Regions from separate parts of the Rhizobium sp. NXC24 genome, predicted to be linked through region 1. Evidence: predicted binding sites of a transcription regulator. Region 1 holds the regulator's gene; the other holds the start of a gene.
What was found. Region 1 encodes LexA, which represses DNA repair genes until DNA is damaged. Its sites were predicted from a motif close to TGTTCNNNNTGTGTTCNG; they were not measured.
Positions count from the first base shown of each region.

Region 2: the regulator LexA is predicted to act here: its motif matches at 1,424-1,441, upstream of NXC24_RS19690 (helicase-related protein).

Region 1 covers NZ_CP024311.1:1,858,486-1,865,939, reverse strand. Annotated here, with positions in the region: gene eno (phosphopyruvate hydratase) at 1-316, opposite strand, end outside; gene kdsA (3-deoxy-8-phosphooctulonate synthase) at 466-1,305, opposite strand; gene NXC24_RS09180 (VOC family protein) at 1,302-2,189, opposite strand; gene NXC24_RS09175 (mechanosensitive ion channel family protein) at 2,728-4,761, shown strand; gene NXC24_RS09170 (DUF2721 domain-containing protein) at 4,867-5,358, shown strand; gene lexA (transcriptional repressor LexA) at 5,752-6,474, shown strand; gene NXC24_RS09160 (ComEC/Rec2 family competence protein) at 6,455-7,454, opposite strand, start outside.
Region 2 covers NZ_CP024311.1:4,015,989-4,023,442, reverse strand. Annotated here, with positions in the region: gene NXC24_RS19700 (YMGG-like glycine zipper-containing protein) at 1-196, opposite strand, end outside; gene NXC24_RS19695 (DUF3309 family protein) at 240-395, opposite strand; gene NXC24_RS19690 (helicase-related protein) at 1,683-4,880, shown strand; gene NXC24_RS19685 (RNA-binding S4 domain-containing protein) at 4,884-5,288, shown strand; gene fdxA (ferredoxin FdxA) at 5,497-5,835, shown strand; gene NXC24_RS19675 (CarD family transcriptional regulator) at 6,235-6,807, shown strand; gene NXC24_RS19665 (RNA polymerase factor sigma-32) at 7,217-7,454, shown strand, end outside.

The sequences.
Region 1 (7,454 bases):
CGAGGCGCGACTTATTCGGCGTGCCGTCGAGCTCGATCATGATGTTGTCGATCTGGATCTGGTTTTCCGCGTCAATGCCGCCGATCGCATCGAAGATCTCGGTGTTGACGGCTTCGACGGCCTTCTCGACACCCTTGCCATGATAACGCTTGCCGCCGTCGCGAACTTCGACGGCTTCATGCGCGCCGGTCGAAGCGCCCGACGGAACGGCAGCGCGGCCCATGCTGCCGTCTTCCAGGTACACATCGACTTCGACGGTGGGATTGCCACGGCTGTCGAGAATCTCGCGGGCGATAATGTCGGTGATTGCGGTCATGATAGCTTCCTGCTCGCTGGGTTATAATCGATTGAAATCTGTCTAAGTCGAAGGTGCGGAAATTACAATGCCGCCCCGCATCCTCGATTGAAGCGCCTACAGGCCGCGTAGCGCAAATTCATGTCAGCCTGTTGAACGCCTCCCATTTCTCAGGCCTTGGCGATCGCGTCGAAGGCAAGCAGCTTTTCCAGAAGCCGCGGCATGTCCTTCAGATAAACCATGTTCGGACCGTCCGAAGGGGCATTGTCCGGATCCTCATGCGTCTCGACGAAGAGGCCGGCGACGCCGACAGCGACCGCTGCGCGCGCCAGGGTTTCGACGAATCGGCGGTCGCCGCCCGTCGAACCACCCTGTCCGCCCGGCTGCTGTACGGAATGCGTCGCATCGAAAATCACCGGCGCACCCATCGCCGCCATGATCGGCAGCGAGCGCATGTCGGAAACGAGCGTATTGTAACCGAAGGACGCGCCGCGCTCGCACAGAAGCACATTGGGATTGCCGCTCTCATTCAGCTTGGCGAGCACGTTCTTCATGTCCCAGGGCGCGAGGAACTGACCCTTCTTGATGTTGACGACGCGGCCGGTCTTGGCGGCTGCGACAAGAAGATCGGTCTGGCGCGACAGAAAGGCCGGGATTTGCAGAATATCGACCGTCTTGGCGACAATGGCGCACTGTTCTTCCGTATGGATGTCGGTCAAGACGGGAAAGCCATATTCCTTCTTGAGATCGGCAAAGACCTCCAATGCCTTTTCCAGCCCGATGCCGCGCTTGCCGGAGAGCGACGTGCGGTTCGCCTTGTCGAAGGACGACTTGTAGACAAGACCGATACCGAGCTTGTCGCAGAGTTCCTTCAACACGCCGGCGATCATGAAGGCATGATCGCGGCTTTCCATCTGGCAGGGGCCGGCGATCAGCGACAGCTTGGCGCTATTGGAAAACAGAACCTTGGATGCGCCCTCGCCGACGATCACTTCGGAATTGGTGCTCATGCTATCTCCTCGAAGGCGAACAACGCGCCCTGTCCGGGGGCGGGCTTTGCCAAAATACGATTGTTCTTACGCGTGTATGTGACGCCGTTAGCAGCCAAATGCGACGATGTCACGGAAAGATCGCGCGTCTTGAAAAGGATTGCCCGTGCGCGAAGGCCGGGATCGTCCCCCGACAAGGATAGATCGTAGAAGGCTTCCATGCCCTCCGGGGTCAGAACCTCGATCCCGGTATTGGCCGCGTGGATCGTCAAGCCGAAGGAATGATCCGATATCTTTGGTCCATCGACGACCTGCTCGAAAAAGCCACGGAACGCAGCCGGATTCGGCGCCGAGACGGCAACCCTTGCTATGCCGGTCACGCCATTGGCATGCCGCTCCAGGGCGCCGCGATCGGCCGGCAATGGATTGATGCGCTGGCAGCAGAAGGTGAAGAAATCCGGCGAACGCAAATCGGCTGCGAAAGCAAGACGGAAACCTGCCGTCACCTCCGAGCCATCCGGCATACGCATCGGCCGGGCAAAATCCAGCATGTTTCCGGCTGATATGGTGTTGACCCGGAATCGTTCGTCATCGGCGACCGCGTCGTCCGTGCCGAAAACGACGGCCGAAAATCCCTCATCGCCGATGCGAAAACGGTAGGCTTGGTCGCGGGCGACGAAAACATTGCCCTCCCCCACGCTCGCCTCGCACTGCTCCTGCGATGCAACACCCAAGGGTTCCAGATAGGTCCTGTCAGCAAAGAAAACGCAGGCATTCTCCGTGCCGAAGGGATGTCGGGCATCGGACGCTACGGTGAAACCAAGCTTGCCCAGCCGCTCCCGCGCCAAGGCGATATTGACCGTCGGCAGAACGAGATGATCCAGCGGATGCGGCGATGAGGTCATGGTCTCCCCCTTCATTCGTCGGCAGGTTTGCGCCCATCTGCCGCTCAATTCAAGATCAAAGCGTCGGAGCAGACGACAGAAGAGCGCTCCCGCAAAAATCCGCACGCGAACTAGCCGAATTATATATGTGCTGGCACCAAACTCTCCCTTGTGAGAGGGCAATAATTCGAGCAATATCCGCATCATACTGCAATAAATGACCTGTAGTGCGGCAACAGGTAAGTGATACGGGTGAGGATAGCGCCGAAAAGTCCGTTTCCCGGCAGCAAGACAAAGACGCGCATTCTTCAGTTCGGATTGTCCAACGGCAACGCAATTCACCATCCGATCTCGGAAAGGCAGAAAAGCGGCCCGTCGTTACTTCTATCTTTGCAGCAGTACTCAATCTGATTGTCGGGTGCTTGGGGGAGACATGCGCTTGATGCTCGTCGAGGGGGCGCCCATACGCCCGGTCTTACATTTGACGGCTTCTCTTTGTCTGGCCCTGGTGGGCCACGTCCGAAGGTTCACGGATTCTGTCGCTCGCTTGATTTCCCTTATGCCCAGCGGCTTGGTCGCCGTTGCACTTATCCTTGTTTTCACGGCTATTGCGCCGCAACTGTGCCACGCGCAGACCCCCGAAACGGCCCCCACAGCACCGCCTGCAAAGCTATCGGAATTGCTGCGTCTGATGAATGATCCGGAGCTGCGCCAATGGCTGGAAAAGCGGCAAGCAGCCGAGCAACAGCCGGCACCTTCGGCGACGGCGACGCTGGTCGAAACCGGAGAGGCCCGCGCTCGCGCCCGATATAAGGCGCTACGGTCGGCGATTCCCAATGTACCGGGGCAGCTCGCCGCTGCAGCGAGCAGGGTGCGTGAGCAGGCAAGGAACAACGGCTTTGCGCCTGCCGTCGTCATGTTCGCCGCATTGGTCTGCGTCGGTCTCGCTGCGGAATGGTTTTTCAAGAAAACCGTCCTGAAAGCCCAGTTTCCAAATCCTCTTGTCGCACATACGATCGGAGAATTAGGACCGTGGATTACTTTCACCCTCGTCAGCTCCGCCATTTTCCTAGCCATTGACTGGCCGCCGCTACTGCATGTGGTGATCCTGTTTTATCTGACGGCATTCATTGCCGCTCGCCTCGCATTTGCCGTCTGCAGACTATCGATGGACGCGGGCTCTCTGTCGGCCTTCGGCTATCGTAGGGCTTGTCTCTTCATTGCCGTTTTGGCGATAGCCGGCGCCACGACGTCGCTGACCAGACCGCTCTCCATCGACGGAGATGTCGGCACCGTCGTCTCCCACGGGTTCTCCATTCTCCTATTGCTGATTACGCTCGAAGCCGTATGGCGGCGACCGGGCAAGGAAACCGCTGCCCGACAGCTGACGCTTATGAACATCCTTTATTCACTCTACGTTGCCTGCCTCTGGCTTCTTTGGGTGGCCAACTTCGTCGGCCTTTTCTGGCTTGGCATCTATGTCGTTGTTCTTCCGGGGCTATTGACTGCCGTCGGACGGACGGCCGAAGCATTCGCAAAGGGACGCTGGCCTGGTGACAACAAGAACAGTGCGCGCATGGTGCTGGCCATCCGCGGTGCGCGGGCGCTCGTCATCGTAGCCGCGGTCGCCTGGATTACCGTCGTCTGGCACTATGATCCCAACATCCTCGCACGAGAAAATCCGGCGATCGACGCCGCTGTTCGCGGTGCGCTGAAGAGCGTCGTCGTTCTGATTTTGGCCGATCTCTGCTGGCAATTGTCGAGGGCATTCATTGACGAGAAATTGAGCGCCGCCGATAGCAGTGCCTCCTCGCCATCGGCGGAAGCCGCGCGCGCGGGCCGCCTTCGCACCCTGTTGCCGATCTTCCGCAACGCACTGGCAGCCATCGTTATCGCAGCCGCCGTCCTCACCGTGCTGTCCGAAATGGGCGTGCAGATCGGGCCGTTGATTGCGGGGGCCGGCATATTCGGCGTGGCGATCGGCTTCGGCTCGCAAACGCTCGTCAAGGATATCGTCAGCGGCATTTTCTACCTGATGGACGATGCCTTCCGCGTCGGCGAATACGTTCAAAGCGGCAGCTACAAGGGAACCGTGGAATCGTTCAGCCTGCGTTCCGTCAGGCTTCGACATCATCATGGTCCGGTGTTCACAGTTCCCTTCGGCGAACTCGGCGCCGTTCAGAACATGAGCCGCGACTGGGCGATCGATAAATTCCTGCTACGGGTTCCGTTCAATACCGACGTCGCCAAGGCGAAAAGGATCGTCAAGCAAATCGGAGAGCAGTTGAAAGAAGATCCGGAAATCGGACCGCAGATTCTTGAGACCCTGAAAATGAAGGGGGTGGAGCAAATTGGCGACTTCGGTATCGAACTGAGCTTTGCTTTTACCGCCCTCCCCGGTCGGCAAACCTACATACGGCGCCAGGCCTATACCATGATCCGCGACGCCTTCATGGAAAACGGCATCGACTTCGCTCAGCCGACAGTGCAGGTGGGTGGCGAGGAAAAATCCGATGCCGCGATCGCAGCCATGACACTGCAGAGAAAGAAGATCGCTGAGCAAATGACGCAATCGGCAGCGCCGCCGACCTGAACGTTCGCGCGAGATCAGTCACCAGCCTCATCTCCGCGCCCTCTTTGGCAAGGCGACAACCCTGGAGCCGATACCGGATGACGTTGGACAGAAAGGAGATCCAATGTGCTGAATGACCATCTGACGTCTATTGCCGCGCACGTTATTCAAATAGCGCTGACACCGGTCTTTCTGCTGGCGGGCACCGCCGGGTGCCTCAATGTCTTCTCGGCCAGGCTCGCCCGCGTCTCCGACCGGGTCAACAGCCTTTTCGAACGGGTGACCTCTGAGGACCCGGATGAAACGCGGTTGCTGCAGCTCTATTATCTGCGACGGCGAACATTGGCGCTGGAGATCGCAGTTCTGCTCGGCACGGCATCGGGCGTGTTCACATGCCTTGCGACGCTCGGCCTCATGGGCGGTGCAATTCGACAGCAATTTCGCGAGCAATTGCTGCTCTGGCTCTTTGGCCTTGCCGTCTTCGCACTCATGGGCGCCTTTGTGGCCTTTCTCGTCGAGATGATTCTGGCCGGGCGCAGCATGCTAAGGCAGATCGCCAACGACCGTACCTTGCTCGAGCACCGGCACGGGAGTTCGAGGAAAAGTTCAACCTATTGATATCCCATCGAATATTACTACGGATGGCACCAATCCCGGCCCCTCAGAAATCCGGATTCCCAGTCAGATCCATAGCTTGCTCTCCATGGTTCGGAGAGTGTCGTCCTCCAAAGAGCTTATAGAACGAAGAACATGGCTTTTCGCCGCCTTGGAGATAATCCGTTTTGGGATCGTCCGAAATTTTGCTTCGCCCGATTCCGCATATATTTCTGCTATTTAGTTTGAAGGTGCCGGGAAAAAAGTCATCTGCCCGGGACCTGTTATGTTCCCATTTATTTGATGCACCTACAAAATGTTCACCGAAATTTAAGGGCTTGCGGAACACATATGGAACATATAGTGTCCGTTCTGGATTTGTTTCACGACACCTTCTCAGTCCCGAGGTTCAAAACGATGTTGACGCGCAAGCAGCAGGAACTGCTTCTCTTCATTCACGAACGAATGAAGGAGTCCGGTGTTCCGCCATCTTTCGACGAGATGAAAGATGCGCTGGACCTTGCGTCCAAATCCGGTATTCACCGTCTCATCACGGCTTTGGAAGAACGCGGCTTCATCCGTCGCCTGCCGAACCGGGCCCGGGCGCTGGAGGTCATCAAGCTACCGGAGGCCTATAGCCCGAGCCTGCAGCCTCGCCGCGGCTTTTCGCCAAGCGTCATCGAGGGTAGCCTTGGCAAGCCGCAACTTGTGCCGCCGCCCGCACCCACCAAGCCGGTGAGTGAGGACAACAACAGTTCGGTTTCGGTACCCGTCATGGGCCGCATTGCCGCCGGCGTTCCGATCTCGGCCATCCAGAACAATACTCACGACATCACCGTTCCCGCCGACATGCTCGGCTCCGGCGAGCATTATGCGCTGGAGGTCAAGGGCGACTCCATGATCGATGCCGGCATCTTTGACGGCGATACCGTCATCATCCGCAACGCCACGACCGCCAATCCCGGCGACATCGTCGTCGCTCTCGTCGATGATGAAGAGGCGACATTGAAGCGCTTCCGCCGCAAGGGAGCCTCGATCGCGCTTGAAGCGGCAAACCCTGCTTACGAAACCCGCATCTTTGGGCCGGATCGAGTGAAGGTACAAGGCAAGCTCGTCGGTCTCATTCGCCGCTATCACTGACCGGTGACGCCGGCTTGAGCGGCGCGCCAAAAGTGTCTGTTCGCCAGTCGTAGGAGCGATGCAGGCTCCATGGCCGCGAAAGGTTTTCAAACGCTGCCGTCATTATCGGTTTATCGGTGCTAAGGCTCATTTCGATGGACCCTGTGCGGCGCAATGTTGCACCTGTGAAGAGCGTGGCGCCAGAGCGGCAGCGATCAAGACGCAGCCGTACGGAGGTGATGACGATATTGGCCGTGTCGCAGGCCGGAGCGAGATAGGCGGCATCTTCAATGGTGACAAGCATGTCGCCATTATCCAGCATTGCCACGCACCATGCACCTTTTTGGCAGGCGAAACCGCCCGGCCCGGCCGCGTCTAATGCCGCATCCATCGCCTTTCGAACGGCGCTCTGTTCTTCGGAATTCAGGCGACGATGCTTGTCTGATTTGCTGATTTTGGGGAGCTGACTATCCGGCGGAAGCATCGTTGGCGGTTGCTGCTCGGTGATCGCCAATGCTCTTTGCCATTGCTCGAAGATGAAATCCGGCGGTTTTTCGCGGTTTGTCGTCAACGCACCGTTGCGCAACAAGGCGACCAGCGTGCCGTCCTCGGAGATCATGAGATCAGGCTTCAGGACACCGGGGCCGAGCGCCACGACTGCGACCGAACCGGTGATCAAGAGCGCACCTGCATGTCGCAGCCATGTTCTCAGCAAGGTCATCAGCAAGAAGCCGGCTATGACCGTCGGGAACAGCCAGACCGGCAGCCGGCCGAAGGGAATATTACCGCCCCAGGCGGCAACCGTTTTGGCAATGACGATGACGACATCAAGTCCCCAGCCGGTTATCTGCCAGAAAGGGGCATCAACGCCAAATGGCATCAGTAGCGTCGCCGCCATGCCAAACGGCATGACGACAAAGGAGACGACCGGCATAGCCGCCAGATTGGCAACGAGGCCATATGTCGCCAACCGGTGAAAATGTTCTATCGAGAAGATTGCC
Region 2 (7,454 bases), 2.0 Mb from region 1:
GGTGCTCGTGGGACCGGCCGATGAGGTAGCCAACGGCGCCACCGGCGACGGCACCGATTGCGGCGCCACCCCAGCTATTGCTGGCGACACCGCCTATGATCGCGCCGGTGCCGGCGCCTATGGCTGTGCCCTTCTCGGTTGCTGTGCATGAGGCGAGTGCGCCGACAAGAGCGATCGCGACAATGATTTTCTTCATGGTATTGCTCCCTAGTGTGAGATTTTCAACAAACTCAGCCGGATCAGATCCGGCCCATCAATAGCAGAATAAGAACGATGACGAGAACTAGTCCGAGACCACCTGATGGACCATATCCCCAACCTCGGCTGTAACCCCAGTTCGGGAGCGCTCCGATCAGCAGCAGAATCAAAATCACGAGCAATATTGTACCAAGCATAGCGTATTCCTCCGCGTCCAGCGCCTAGAGCATCCCGCCAGAGCGACCTCACGCAAGCGGATAAGATGCGCCTAGATACAAGTGCCGATGCGTCCTTATCCACTCCTCGAGAATGAGGGCGCACCAATGCCGCTGTCGATAGAAACTTATTTCACGAGAAATTGTTCCGGCTCAGAAATAACAAGACATGAAGATGAGCCGGCATGCCCCGGGCAAAGGTTAATGCCCGGCTGCGAGCTGCGCAAGAAAATACCCGCCGACGACCGCGGGATATGGTTAAAAACAATTTAAAATACAATATGTTGCGGTGAACGAAACGGGAAAGCGAGCTTGTCCGTGATTCGTCAGCGATTCGTTCTGTATTTGGGCTTTGGTTAACGGCGGCAGGGATTGTGGCCTCGGAGAACCTACCCCTTTCGGCGAGGAAGGTTTAGGCCTTATCGCCGGAAAGTGGTAATTCCTCGGTCGAAATGGTTAATGCCGGCGAATTTTTTCGCTACCCATATCGTCACATCATCCTCCCTTTGGATGAGCTTCCCCTCCGAACGCTATATCTAGCCGTGAACAAATACAGTACACGACATAATCAGCGATTCGTCGCCGATTCGTTCCGGCTTTGGTCGGAAAGTTAACGATTGCAATCAATGCGAGAGATTATGGACTTTTCATATTACGTTTCGCTCAAAAGTTAATTGCAATCCACGATTCGACGTGATTTGGCGCTTCAACCCTGCAGAGTCCTGGGCATTTCGCCGGAGAAGGCACTAGATGTTGTGGAGAACAAATGCGGAATTGTGGAAAGTCAGCGATTCGTCGCCGATTCGTTCCGGCTTTGGCCCGAATCTTAACTCAGAGCCGTTCTCGATATTTATCTCGGAAAATTGCGGAATTTACAGATGGTTAACCATGTTTCCAAACGGGAAGGCTGGTTCGCCGGATTCGCGTGATGGCTCCTGATTCACGTGAAAAAGGAGTCCCAATGCGATTCACTATCTGGTGGCGGTTTGTAAATCGAAATCCATATAGTGGTGAACACAAAGGGAACAGGGCGGAGTCAGCGATTCGTCGCCGATTCGTTCTCAAGCTGTTCTCGACTCACCCGGACTCGTTTTGGATGCAGAGAGAATGTAGCTTTCGGTTGAGACGGCCAAAGATAAAATCGCATATTCTAGCCGTTGTTTTTTCATTCAGGTCTTGCCTTTGTCACATATGGTCGTCATCTCTTCTTCTCTTCCCTGGGGACCTTGCTGATCGGAAGACAGTGGTTTCTCGCCCATGCATGGACCTATGACTCAGACTTCGCAGCCAATGATCCTGAGCGGACGCGGCGTGACCGCGGTGCTCGGACCCACCAATACCGGCAAGACTCATTATGCCATCGAGCGCATGGTGGCGCACGGCAATGGCGTCATCGGCCTGCCGCTGCGGCTCTTGGCGCGCGAGGTCTATACGCGTGTCGTCGAGAAGGTCGGGGCTCAGTATGTCGCGCTGGTCACCGGCGAAGAAAAGATCTCGCCGCCCAATGCGCGCTATTCCGTCTGCACCGTCGAAGCGATGCCGCGTGAGACGCGGGCCTCTTTCGTCGCGATCGATGAAGTGCAGCTCGCCGGCGATCTGGAGCGCGGCCATATCTTCACCGACCGTATCCTGCATTTGCGCGGGCGGGACGAGACCCTGCTGCTCGGCGCCGGCACGATGCGGCCGATCCTTGAGCAGCTCCTGCCGGGGATCACCGTCGTTGAGCGGCCGCGGCTGTCGCATCTCTTCTATGCCGGACAGAAGAAGATCACCCGCCTGCCGCAGCGCACAGCGATCGTCGCCTTCTCCGCCGACGAAGTCTATGCCATCGCCGAACTCATCCGTCGCCAGCGCGGCGGTGCCGCCGTTGTCCTCGGCGCGCTCAGCCCGCGTACCCGCAACGCACAGGTCGCGCTCTATCAGGCCGGCGATGTCGAATATCTCGTGGCGACCGATGCGATCGGCATGGGGCTCAATCTGGATGTCGATCACGTCGCCTTTGCCCAGGATCGCAAGTTTGACGGCTATCAGTTCCGCAATCTCAATCCGGGCGAACTCGGCCAGGTCGCCGGCCGCGCCGGTCGTCATCTGAAGGACGGCACTTTTGGCGTAACGGGCCAGGTGGATCCCTTCGACGACGAATTGGTACGGCGCATTGAGGGTCACGAGTTCGATACGGTTAAAGTGCTACAATGGCGAACCAAGGAATTCGATTTCTCCTCGATCGCTTCGCTGCGCGCGAGCCTCGAGAGCGCACCGCGCGTACAGGGCTTGACGCGGGCACTGCCGGCGGTCGATCAGCAGGCGCTGGAATATCTGTCGCGCGATCTGGAGATTTCCGATCTCGCCAATAATCCGGCGCGGGTCGAAAAATTATGGGAAGCCTGCGCGCTTCCGGATTATCGGCGGATTACGCCCGCCCAGCATGCCGATCTTATCGCCACCCTCTTTTCCGACCTTGTGCGCTATGGCACGGTAAAAGAGGACTTCCTCGCCGAGCAGGTGCATCGCGCCGATCGGACGGACGGTGAGATCGACACGCTTTCGGCGCGAATCGCGCAGATAAGGACTTGGACCTATGTGTCGAACCGGCCCGGTTGGCTTGCCGATCCGACACACTGGCAAGAAAAGACGCGGGAAATCGAAGATCGATTGTCTGACGCGTTACATGAGAGGTTGACGAAACGCTTTGTTGATCGCAGGACATCTGTGCTCATGAAGCGCCTGAGAGAGAATGCGATGCTGGAAGCTGAAATCAGTGTGAATGGGGATGTCTTCGTTGAGGGGCATCATGTGGGACAGTTGACCGGATTCCGGTTCACGCCTATCGCGGGAACCGAGGGGCCGGACGCCAAGGCTGTCCAGACGGCCTCGCAGAAGGCGCTGGCGCTGGAATTCGAGGCGCGCGCCGCCCGTATCCATGCGGCAGGCAACAGCGATTTGGCGATCAGTGCGGATGGCCTCGTCCGTTGGCTCGGCGATCCCGTGGCGCGGCTGTCGGGCAGCGATCACGTCATGCGTCCGCGCGTCATCCTGCTCGCAGACGAGCAGTTGACGGGCAATGCGCGTGATCATGTCGCCGCGCGCATCGAGCGCTTCGTGAATCATCATATCAGCACGGTGCTGAAGCCGCTCGACGATCTGTCGCGCGCCGAAGATTTGCAGGGTCTTGCCAAGGGGCTGGCGTTCCAGCTCGTCGAAAATCTCGGCGTGCTCTTCCGCCGCGACGTCACGGAAGAGGTGAAATCGCTGGACCAGGACGCGCGCGCCTCGATGCGCCGTTACGGTGTCCGCTTCGGCGCCTACCACATTTTCGTGCCCGCTCTGCTGAAGCCGGCTCCGGCCGAGCTCATCACCCTGCTTTGGGCATTGAAGAACGACGGCCTCGACAAGCCGGGCTATGGCGACCTGATCCCGGTTCTGGCGGCGGGCCGTACGTCCGTGGTCACCGATCCGACTTTCGAGCGCATGTTCTATAAGCTCGCCGGCTTCCGCTTCCTCGGCAAGCGGGCGGTGCGCATCGACATTCTCGAGCGGCTAGCGGATATTATTCGTCCGCTCTTGCAGTGGAAGCCTGGGCAGGCGTCGCGTCCGGAAGGCGCCTATGACGGCCGCCGCTTCACGACGACGACCGCGATGCTCTCCATTCTCGGCGCAACGCTGGAAGATATGGAAGAGATCCTGAAGGGTCTCGGCTATCGGGCCGACGCGGTGAAGGCCGAAGATGCGGCAGCCTTCCTTTCGCAGCAGGATACCTCCTCGGCACCTGCTCCGGCGCAGGTTGCGGAAACCGTCGCAGAGAAGGCCGATCACGACGATGCCGATGGCGCAGGCGATGAGCCGGCTACCGAAGGCGAAACCGCCGCACAGGATGCGGTTCCCGCAGCGCAAGCTCCTGCTGAGCCTGCCGCCGCTGCCGAGCCAATGGAAGCCTCTGAGGCTACAGCCGAGCTGCCGGGTCCGGGTGCGGATGTCGCCGCCACCGAGCCGGTCGAACCGAAGCCGGTTCTGCTTTGGCGTCTTGGCGGACGCAGCGATAACCAGCAGCGCCAGGGTGGACGCGGCCATGGCGATCGTCGCGGCCATCAGGGCGAGGGGCGCGGTCACCAGGGTAATCGCCGCAACGGCGGTGGCGAGCAGCAGGCGAACGGCGAAGGCAACCGCGAGGGCCGGGATAATCGCGAAGGGCGCGAGGCCCGTGGCGACAACCGAGGACCGCGCGGCAATCGCGACGGCGGCCGTCCGCAGCATCAGGGCAATCGTTCCGAACGCAACGACCGCCAGGATCGCGGCGACCGGGGTGACCGGAAAGAGCGTAACGATCGCAATGATCGGAACGACCGCAACAATCGCGGCGCATCGCAGCCGCTGCGCTTCGAGGCCAAGCCGCCGCGCAAGGAAAAGCCGATCGATCCGGATTCTCCTTTCGCCAAGCTCGCTGCCCTCAAGGAGCAGATGAAGAAATAGGCCATGACGGACGAAAAGCAGCCATCTTCCGGTTCGCGCCAGCGCATCGACAAGTGGCTGTTCTTTGCCCGCATGGTAAAATCCCGCTCGCTGGCGCAGGTCTATGTCCAGAACGGCAGCGTGCGGGTGAATGGCGAGCGGGTCGTTCAGCCGAGCTACGGCGTCAAGGCAGGCGACCGGATCGAGCTCTCGCTCGAGCGGCGCGACGTCGTCCTGATCGTGCGTCAGCCGGGCGAGCGCAGAGGTCCCTTTGAAGAAGCGAAGCTGCTTTATGAGGATCTGACGCCGCCGCCAGATGAGACAAAACGTCTCACTCCCTTCGAGCAGGCGCTCCGCGCGCCGGGCAGCGGACGGCCGACGAAACGCGACCGGCGAGCTATAGACCGGCTGACCTCCGAGGATGATTAGAAAACTCTGCTCGAACTCCATGATTTTGGGACTGTTTATCCCTTGAAATTGGCCGGCAAAGTCGATACCTCACGGTCAACCCGCTGGTAACCAGCCGGTCGGCATGCCTGCGCATAGCGCATACGCCTGTCCGCCGGCTTCCGAGGGAAAAGCGTGACGTTCCAGGTTGCGCATCCGCGGAAAACGAGAGACATCCCTGGAGTGCTTCATGACATACGTCGTGACCGACAATTGCGTTCGCTGCAAATACACCGATTGCGTGGAAGTCTGCCCCGTCGACTGCTTCTACGAGGGTGAGAATTTTCTCGTCATTCATCCCGACGAATGCATCGATTGCGGCGTTTGCGAGCCGGAATGTCCCGCCGAGGCGATCAAGCCCGATACCGAGCCGGGCCTCGACAAGTGGCTGAAAATCAACGCGGATTATGCCTCGATCTGGCCGAATATTACGGTCAAGCGCGATCCTCTCCCGGAAGCCAAGGAAATGGACGGCGAACAGGGCAAGTTCGAGAAATATTTCTCGACCAACCCTGGTTCGGGTGACTGATTGAGGGCCGTGACAGGCCGTCGATAAAGGTGTAGTCGATAACGCTTAAAGACGAATCATTGCCGTTGGCCGCCGGAGCGGTCGACGTGGCCGTTTTGGTGTGCGTAAAGCAAATTATTGATTTAGTCAGATTTTTGTGATAGCTTCCTCACACTGATCCACTGCGGCATTTCGCGTGCCCCAAACCATCACGAAAGCAAGTAACAAATCCGTACGCGGTTTCCTTGACATATCAACGTTTTGAGTTGTCGGGTCTGGGATCGCGATGAACGGATTTCTTTTTGCACGCGTCTGGCTGGACCAGGATGAAGTCACCCCGACGGTGCTTCCGTCTCAACCGGGCCTGACTGACCCGGCCCCGGCTCATGCTGGGTGCGTAACAGGGAGTTTTTGAAAAGAATGACGATCCAGCAGAAAAAACCTTCAGCAGCACGCCATGGCTTCAAGACCGGCGAATCGATCGTATACCCCGCTCACGGTGTTGGTACGATTACCGCGATTGAAGAGCAAGAAGTCGCAGGCATGAAGCTTGAGCTTTTTGTAATCGACTTCGAAAAAGACAAGATGCGTCTGAAGGTGCCCGTGGCCAAGGCCATGAGCATCGGAATGCGTAAGCTTTCCGAGACTGATTTCGTCGATCGGGCGCTTAAGGTTGTTCAGGGCAAGGCTCGCGTCAAGCGTACCATGTGGTCGCGCCGCGCCCAGGAATATGATGCCAAGATCAATTCCGGCGATCTGATCTCGATTGCCGAAGTGGTTCGCGATCTCTATCGCGCCGAGAACCAGCCGGAGCAGTCCTATTCCGAACGTCAGCTCTATGAAGCTGCGCTCGATCGCATGGCGCGCGAAATCGCCGCCGTCAACAAGATGTCCGAGACCGAGGCCGTTCGCCTCGTCGAAGTCAATCTGAACAAGGGCCCGAAGCGCGGCAAGGTCGTCGAAGAAGACGATTCCCAGGACGAAGCCGCATAAGGCCGGAAGCTCACATACCACGTCAAAAAACCCGGCCTTCGAGCCGGGTTTTTTCTTTGGAACCTTTTTTGGTCTGATGCGTTTAGGTTTCGTATTTGCGGCTGGTGCGCGCTTTCTCGTTATCAGAGTTTCTCGCCCAGCCGTTTCCCTTAACGTTCACGAGGACCGGACCCCATGCGTTTTGATTGGAAATTTCCCGGCGATCGGAAGTCATTTCCTTCGCCAGGTCATTTCGGAGAAGCCGAATTAGACCCGTAACACCGATCGTCGGATATCCGGAGATCGGCCTCCAATTGCATTCCATTCATAGATTTTCACCCGCGCAGCGATGTCGGGAAACGATGTTTGTTGTCTTTTCCGTTGACCGTAGCACAGAGACGATTTTGGGGCAGGATTAGGGGATATGCATATGAAGAATATGTCTGCAGATCGGCGTATGATTAAGATCGCGATGGCCGCTCCCTATCTCGGCCGCGATGAAGAGCACGACCTCGCCATCCGCTGGAAGGATCACGACGACCGCGGCGCTCGCAACAAGATCGCCACAGCCCACATGCGCCTCGTTATTTCGATGGCGGGCAAATTCCGCAATTTCGGCTTGCCGATGAGCGATCTGGTACAGGAAGGCTATGTAGGTCTCCTAGAGG